2 regions of the Rossellomorea sp. KS-H15a genome follow, and region 2 is predicted to be linked to the other one. Evidence: riboswitches for the same ligand, from Rfam matches in the RefSeq annotation. Region 2 holds a riboswitch; the other holds the start of a gene.
The links. Region 2 has a riboswitch for S-adenosylmethionine ahead of M1J35_RS00085 (homocysteine synthase). Riboswitches for the same ligand answer to the same signal wherever they lie in the genome.
Positions count from the first base shown of each region.

Region 1: it holds a riboswitch for S-adenosylmethionine, as region 2 does, so the genes downstream of both, M1J35_RS21780 (methionine ABC transporter ATP-binding protein) here and M1J35_RS00085 (homocysteine synthase) in region 2, are expected to answer to the same signal.

Region 1 covers NZ_CP096886.1:4,231,162-4,235,377, forward strand. Annotated here, with positions in the region: gene M1J35_RS21770 (MetQ/NlpA family ABC transporter substrate-binding protein) at 1-409, opposite strand, end outside; gene M1J35_RS21775 (methionine ABC transporter permease) at 425-1,093, opposite strand; gene M1J35_RS21780 (methionine ABC transporter ATP-binding protein) at 1,090-2,112, opposite strand; SAM riboswitch class I at 2,264-2,370, opposite strand; gene M1J35_RS21785 (SCP2 sterol-binding domain-containing protein) at 2,483-2,833, opposite strand; gene M1J35_RS21790 (thioredoxin family protein) at 3,349-3,666, opposite strand; gene M1J35_RS21795 (toprim domain-containing protein) at 3,669-4,028, opposite strand; gene M1J35_RS21800 (YusG family protein) at 4,206-4,216, opposite strand, start outside.
Region 2 covers NZ_CP096886.1:17,861-22,076, forward strand. Annotated here, with positions in the region: gene M1J35_RS00080 (homoserine O-acetyltransferase MetX) at 1-848, opposite strand, end outside; gene M1J35_RS00085 (homocysteine synthase) at 1,102-2,397, opposite strand; SAM riboswitch class I at 2,682-2,800, opposite strand; gene M1J35_RS00090 (trans-sulfuration enzyme family protein) at 2,889-4,028, opposite strand; gene M1J35_RS00095 (DUF302 domain-containing protein) at 4,154-4,216, opposite strand, start outside.

The sequences.
Region 1 (4,216 bases), 200 kb from region 2:
TACTCATCAAGATCGTGGCACCTTCAGGAAGGTCCTCAAGAGATTTATACTTTTTGGAATACACACCGATTGGCTCGATATGAATTCCGCCTGCATTGACGAAATTATATTCGTTCTCTTTCATCTGCAGATCCATGTATGGAACGGTTTGGAAATAGTTCGCATCCAAATCACCATTATCCAGGTCTTTATTCGGAAGGATATAGTCTTGATATGTTTCAATTTGCAGGTCGATTCCCTTATCTTCCAAAATCGGTTTCACTTTTTCAAGGATTTCCGCGTGGGGAACGTTTGACGCGCCTACCACTAATTCCTTCTCGTCACTGCTTCCGGATCCGGAATCACTCCCGCATGCTGCCAATCCAAAGATACTTGTTGCTGCTACTATTCCTGCTAACCATTTTTTCATCTGTTTTCTCTCCTCTTATCGTTTGTCTAATTTATTTGTGAAGTAGTCTCCAATGATTTGAATGGCGAATACAACGAGTAAAATCATGATGGTTGCGGCAAGGGTTACATCCTCCCTGCTCCGTTGAAAACCATCCAGGTAAGCGAGGTTTCCTAATCCCCCGGCCCCGATGACACCAGCCATTGCCGTATAACCCACCAGGGCGATGGCTGTTACCGTGATACCTGAAACCAAAGCCGGAAGAGATTCGGGAATAAGCACTTTCCATATGATCGTGCTAGTCTTCGCCCCCATCGCTTTCGCTGCTTCAATGACGCCTTTGTTCACTTCTCTTAATGCAATTTCCACCATGCGTGCGTAAAACGGTGCTGCTCCGATGATCAGGGCCGGAAGAGCCGCGTTCGCCCCGCGGATGGTATCCAATAAAAATTTGGTGAATGGAATCAGTAATACAATCAGGATAATGAACGGAATCGAGCGGAATACATTGACCACTGCACTGGTCACCGTATAAGTAAGCTTGTTTTCCCATAAATTTTCCTTGGATGTAAGAAATAAAAGGATCCCAAGAATCAGTCCTATTACGAAGGTAATCAGGACTGACATCCCCGTCATATAAAGGGTTTCAACAGTCGCTTCCCACATCTTCTCCCAGTCTACATTCGGAAATATATTTTCTATCATCTCCCGATCACCTCCACTTTGACCATCTGTTCCTCAGCGAAGGCAACGGCTGCAGAAATCGTCTCTTCGTTTCCATCAAGATGGACGAACAGCGTACCATAAGCCCCATTTTGCGTCTGGGAAATCTGTCCTTGAAGGATATTGACATCCAGGTCAAAACGTCGGATCAAGCTGGTAATGAGCGGTTGCTCAGTCGATTCACCAACGAAGGTGAATTTCAGTACTTTCCCTTCAGGATATTGTGCTAACAGGTGATCGATCGTTTCCCCTGTTTCTTCCACTTGTGATACTTCTTTCACAAATCGCTTCGTCACCTGCTCTTTAGGGTTTCTGAACACCTCAAGAACATCCCCGAGCTCTACCACCTTCCCTTGTTCCATGACTGCCACACGATGGCAGATTTTTTTGATCACGTGCATTTCATGGGTGATCAGGACGATGGTCAGACCTAAACGTTTATTAATATCCACCAATAAATCAAGGATGGAATCTGTTGTTTGCGGATCTAAAGCAGAGGTGGCTTCGTCACAGAGAAGGACGTCGGGATTATTTGCAAGGGATCTCGCAATCCCGACCCTCTGTTTCTGTCCACCGCTCAACTGGGATGGATAGGCGTCTCCTCTTCCATCTAATCCCACCAGCTCCAATAATTCATTGGCCCTTCGCACTCTCTCCTTCTTAGAAACACCGGCTATTTCTAATGGAAACTGGATATTTTCAAGTACCGTACGCGACCAAAGGAGATTGAAATGCTGAAAGATCATCCCTATTGACTGCCTCGCCTGCCGAAGATCTTTCCCTTTCACTTTGGAAACGATCTGTCCATTTACGTTCACGGTTCCATTTGTGGGAACTTCAAGTCCATTGAGCATCCGGATCAACGTACTTTTCCCTGCCCCACTATAGCCAATCACTCCAAAAATTTCCCCTTGGCCAATGTCGATGTTGACGCCATCAACGGCTGAAATCGGGCCAGATTTTGATTGATAGATTTTTTTCACATCTGATATGGTAATCATGCTGTCTCCACCTTCTTTCTGAGTAAAACGACCTTTTTAATAAGAATTACAGTTGCACATACCGGGCAATCCCCACAGCCTTTTCGTATACAATAAAAAATGCCTTCCTGCGATAAGCAGAAAGGCATAATCATATATAGGACTATCCTTTCTCTCATCTTTCAAAGCAAATGCTTTGAGTGAATTGGCACCATTTCAATTTTCATTGACGGTTGCCGGGCTTCATAGGGCACGTCCCTCCACCTCTCTAAATAAGAGTAAAGTATCGATTTATTAATTTTTTTGAATTGTTAAAGACTCTGAAAATTTGCTACAAGAGAGATTCTATCATCGAAAATAGAAATGTGTCAATTCTTTTTTCTTATGTTTTTTAAACTTGAACCGGTTCCTTCATCCTGGACCTTGTCAGCCAGAGGATGGATTCTACAAATAACAGCTGGCGGTATCCTCCCCTGACTTCCAGGATGCCGTTTTCAATCAGTTGAGACAATCGCTCTTCTCCTGTTAGTAGGGATAGCATGTCCTTCTCTTTTCCCTTAATATCAAAATGCGATTGCCTGCTACCATCACGCAATACAGCACAACCTCTGTTTGAAACGGAGATCGCATAACGCTCCTTTTCACATTGAAATTGAAGAACAAATGGGCTGTCCGGAAACAAGAGTCGTAAGTGATACCTTGAATGACACTGATCTACTAATTCCTCTAAATAGATTCGCATGAATACCCTCCCAGTGAAACTTCTATATAGTATCAATTCCACTTTTAGGTATTTTTTCCTTTTAGACATTCTCGACATGTTTTGAATGAGTTTATCTTATTTGTCGAACAGTAAGAAATTGGGTGATGACCAGTCAAAAAATGATGGGATTCGAAACATTTCCCAAGAAATATGTCCTCGTTTGTAGAAAGAAAATGACTACTTTCGTAAACTTTTTCTGTTTTTTATCAGCATCGTGCTGGTTGATTTCCGCTCCAGATGCTCGCTTTCCTCGGGGCGTGAGTTGAGCCTCCTCGTGCTTCGCCCTGCGGGGTCTCAACTTTCCCGCTATTCCCGAAGGAGTCGAGCATCTTCCGCTCCAATCAACACTAATAATGTACTTCTCAAATTAGTTCGTTTTAATAATCATTTATTCATATGTGTTGAGAGGGCAATTTCCTCCTATTTCTAAAGCTGGTGAAGAATAGAAGTGAAGACAAAATAAAAAGACCTTTCATAAAGGTCTCTTATCCCCACTAGATGTTTTGGATTTTGTTGATGGTTTCGTATAGGAATGGGACGGATTGAAAGGCATAGATTCTTTCCATTTCCTGTCCATCTTTAAATAAAAGAAGGCAGGGGACGCTTTCAATGGATTGTTCTTCGGCAAATTGGGGCAGATAGTTCAGGTTCGCCTTCACAAAATGAAATGACTGGGGGAGTTTCTCGACCACTTCCAACATTTTACCCGCGACCTGACACGTACCACACATCGGTGTATATAGATAAACGGCTTCCAACGCATGGGATCTGATCGATTCGTTTAATTCTTCTGTCTGGCTTACCTCCAACAAAACTAAATCATCCTTTTTCCAAGATATTCTTTATGCACATCGATATTGGCACCAATGAGAACGGAGGCAAGATGATATTCCGGGGCCGCGGCCACTTCCTTATACATCCGGTCTATATAAAGGTGTTCCGCCTCGGGGAATTCACGCTTGAATTGTTTACGTAACTTCTCCCCTGCATCATCCGCATCGACGAGGATGTATACATCCCTTTCAAACAGCTCATCGATGAGTTCGTCCATTTTGGTGATGCTTATCGTTCCATTTGTGCAAATAATTTCAATCGGTTCTTTGATTATGTCTCTTACTTTCCGCTTGTCTGTTGTACCTTCGACAATGATTACCTTTTCGTCAAGTTCCATCATGATCATCACCTTATCTTTCAGAAATAAGATTAGGATAGTATATTCAGATAACAAGAGATGATGTCCACTTTCTACTCATATTTTCTCATGTTTACAAAAAATAGTGCAAGTGGTTTGTTTCATTGCTTATAGAAATGGTGCCAGATCCATACACGAATCTGGCACCGCGGGTCACCTTTAACACCATC
Region 2 (4,216 bases):
TCGGCGACCACTTCCGTGCCTCCCCTTCCCCTCCCGATATCATGGGTGTTCATCGCTTTCAGGAGGGTGAGATAGCTGTTCGGATCAAATCTCTTTCCGAGTTTCTTTCCTTGATAATCAAGATAGCTTTCCACATTGTATTGCTCATTGGTCCTCTCCCGCTGGAAGCGCCTGTCAAACAACTCCTGTGTACGATAGGTCACCATCCCGACCATCCTGGCAATCTCAAGCCCTTTTAATATGGAACCGTGAGGATAGTGGCCATTTTGAAATTCGGGATCCCCTTCAATTGCTGTGATCCCGATATGATTGAAGGCGAGACCGTAATCATTTAAGGCCGGTGAAACGGCGAGGGCGAATACCTTGTTGATATATGTCGGATACAAGGCTCCCCATTCCAATGCCTGCATTCCACCCAGCGAGCCGCCGATCACCGCTTCGATCCTTTCGACGGAGAGCTGTTGGAGTGCTTCATATTGGGCATGGACCATGTCCCGTATGGTAATGTGCGGGAAGTCCGGACCGTATCGTTCTCCTGTTTCAGGATCCGTGGACGTCGGTCCCGTACTCCCTTCACATCCCCCTAACACATTGAAAGCAATCACATTGTATAGATCGGTATCAATGTAGGATCCTGGTCCGATCAGTCCATCCCACCAGCCCCGATCCTCACTCGTTCCCTTCACAATATGGGTTCCGGTTAGGGCATGGCAAACGAGGATGACAGGGCCTTCTTTATTGCCGGTCCGTTCATAGGCCAGATTTACATTGTGCAATGTGGTGCCTGACTCTAATGTGAGGGATGGGATGGTAATGGAGCTTACTTCGTATGAGTATGAATTCTCCATTCCTCCACCTCCTTTTTTTATGTTGTTCGGGGCGTTGGGGCACCCCGGTAATTCGGGTTCACGGTTCAGGTTCCTTTTAAGTGGACTGCGGGTAGCCCGTTCGCTGATATATTCGATATTTCGCTGATATATCCCAAATACCGCTGATAAAATCAGATTTTCTCTGATATCCCACTTTCATACACTTTGGCTGCCCCCTCACCAGCTTCTAATACCTGTTTTCACGTGAGATTTTCCAAAAAACTTCTTACTATTACACCCGGGACGTTTCCAACGCCACCTCAATCGCATGATCCAGATCCTCGATCAAATCCTTCGCAGATTCCAATCCTACGGAAAGTCTTACAAGGTCCTCGGTTACGCCTGTGGCCCGGATTTCCTCATCGTTCAATTGCTGATGCGTCGTGGACGCTGGATGGATGATCAATGACTTCGCATCCCCTACATTGGCAACATGGGACCAGAGGGAAATGTTGTCGACGACTTTACGTCCTGAATCCCTGCCCCCTTTGATTCCAAAGACGACGATGGAACCCGCTCCATTTTTCAAATATTTTTGAGCAAGAGCGTAGGACGGATGCTGCGGCAGACCCGGATAAGAAACCCAGGCAACTCCACTGTGCTGATCTAAGTGTTCTGCAATCTTCAAGGCATTCTCCGTGTGACGTTCGATTCGGAGATGGAGGGTTTCCAGTCCCTGCAATAGCAGAAATGCGTTCTGTGGACTTAAGCACGCCCCGAGATCCCGAAGCAGCTGCACCCTTAACTTTGTGATGAAAGCGGCCGCTCCTACATCCTGTGCGTAGCGAAGTCCATTATAGCTTCTGTCTTCTTCTGTGAATCCTGGGAACTTTTCATGATTCCAATCAAACTTCCCACCGTCGATGACCACTCCACCGATGGCCGTACCGTGGCCGCCGATCCACTTCGTTGCAGAGTGGATGACAATGTCCGCTCCCCACTCAATCGGCTTGCACACATATGGTGTGGCAAATGTGTTATCGATGATGAGTGGGATATGATGGTCATGGGCCACTTTCGCCACCGACTCGATGTCGAGGACATGGAGACTCGGGTTTCCGATCGTCTCTGCGAATACCGCTTTTGTTTTCTGCGTAATCGCCTTTCGGAAGTTCTCCGGATCAGTCGGATCGACGAAATGAACCTTGATTCCGTATTTCGGAAGAGTCGTAGAGAATAAATTGTACGTTCCACCGTACAGATTGGTGGCTGCCACGATCTCATCCCCTGCACCGGCTATATTCAAGATGGAAAGAGAAATGGCGGCCATCCCGGATGATACACCCAGGGCTCCGATTCCCCCTTCTAAAAGGGCGAGGCGCTTCTCGAGCACGTCAACGGTCGGGTTCATGATACGGGTGTAGATGTTCCCCGGTTCTTCAAGGGCGAATAGCTTTGCGGCGTGATCGCTGTTGTCGAACACGTAGGATGTCGTTTGGTAGATGGGTACCGCTCTTGAGCCTGTAGTTGGGTCCGGCTCCTGGCCGCCGTGAAGAAGCAGTGTGTCGAAATCGAATGATTTGGTCATTTGGAATTCCTCCTAGAGTTTTTTGGTTTTTGGATTGGTGTGGATGGTTGGTTGGTTGAGTTCAGCTGCTGAATTGGATGGTTTTTTCAGCAGTTGAATTTGTGAAGAATTTCAGCAGCTGATTTACAGGATGATTTCACCTGCTGATTTTTCATAGAATATCAGCTGCTGAATAGATCCAAACATACTCCTGCTGAACCCCCATGCAAAAGCCTAAGAAGCTAGAAGAGGATAAAATAAAAAACCCTCTTCCTAAGAAGAGGGTCTAATTGAATAGGGTCCTCCTCTTATCTTTCAGGCAGATCGCCTGCAGGAATTAGCACCTTTTCATGCGACGCGTAGTGCGTACATGAAGGTTGCCGGGTTTCATCGGGCCTAGTCCCTCCACCTCTCTGGATAAGAGCATTTAATTGTCAATGTGAAAATTCATGCGTTGAGATGAATTATAAAGGGTAACCAGCCTCAACGTCAAGACCATTTTCAGAATCTTTTTATTTTTTAACAGAAGCTGCAATCGCCTCGTTAAATTGAGAAACGATATCTTCCCCATCCTCGATACCTAACGATATGCGTACCACATGGGTGTTGATGCCTAATTTTTCCTGAGCTTCTTTCGGAAGGGCACGATGAGAGGTTCCAATTGGATAGGAAACCGTTGTTTCCACTCCTGCCAGGGACGGGATGATTTTGATCCATCCAAGGGACTTGAAGAATGTGCTGATATCGCAGCTGGCATCGAGTTCAATGGTGACAATTGCGCCATTTCCTTTTTCGGATAAATCAGTTGGGTAATAGACCCTCTTCACCTGCTCATTAGTGCGTAGTTCCTCTGCAAGGATTCCTGCGTTCTGAGCCTGGGTCCCGACGCGGAGTGCCAATGTTTTCGCCCCCCGGCATGTGAGCCAGGCTTCAAATGGACTTAAGTTGGAACCGATGTTGACGACCCTTTCCCTTGCTTTATTCACAAGCTCTTCTTTTCCGACTACGACTCCCGCTGTGATATCGCTATGCCCGCCAATATACTTCGTAGCGCTGTGAGCGACCAAATCGACCCCTTCAAGGAAGGGTTGACGCAGAAATGGTGTGGCGAATGTATTGTCGATCATCGTTTTCAGGTTGTGTTTTTCGGCAAGAGCTACCATTCTTGAAATATCCTCTACCCGCATAAACGGATTGGTCACCGTCTCACTGTAGAGAAGTTTTGTATCGGGAGTGAGGGCTCCTTCGATTTCTTCCTCACTCGTAAAATCAACGAAGGAGGTGGAAATGCCGAATGATTTCAGCTCTTCTTTCAGCATGTGGAAGGTACCTCCGTATAAATCCTCCGCTGCGATGATGTGATCCCCCGCCTGGACAACGGCAAGGATTCCCACGAGGATTGCCGACAAGCCGGAAGACGTGGCAACACCCGCAGGCGCTCCTTCAAGATCTGCTACCATCTTCCCAAGCTCATCCGTGTTGGGATTACCCGTTCTTGAATAAAGATAGGGAGACTTCCCCTCATAGAAACCCTCAAGCTCCTCCAGAGACGTAAAAGAAAAAGCTGACGTCTGGTAGATCGGTGTTGTCTTACTACGGATTTCCTCTGTTCCTTTCAGCTGACTATGTACGACCTTGGTGGTGAATTTCATTTCACATTCATCCTTCCTCAAGCTATGTATTTTTAAAAGTGTACCATATTCAGAAGATTGTGAGGAGTATGAGGTTCTGGATAAAGAAAAAGAACCCATCGCTTTAGGGCAACAGGTTCTCATCGTCAGACGTTTTCTAAACACCCGATCAGGCGATTTTCGATATCCAACGCCAATCGCTTCAATTC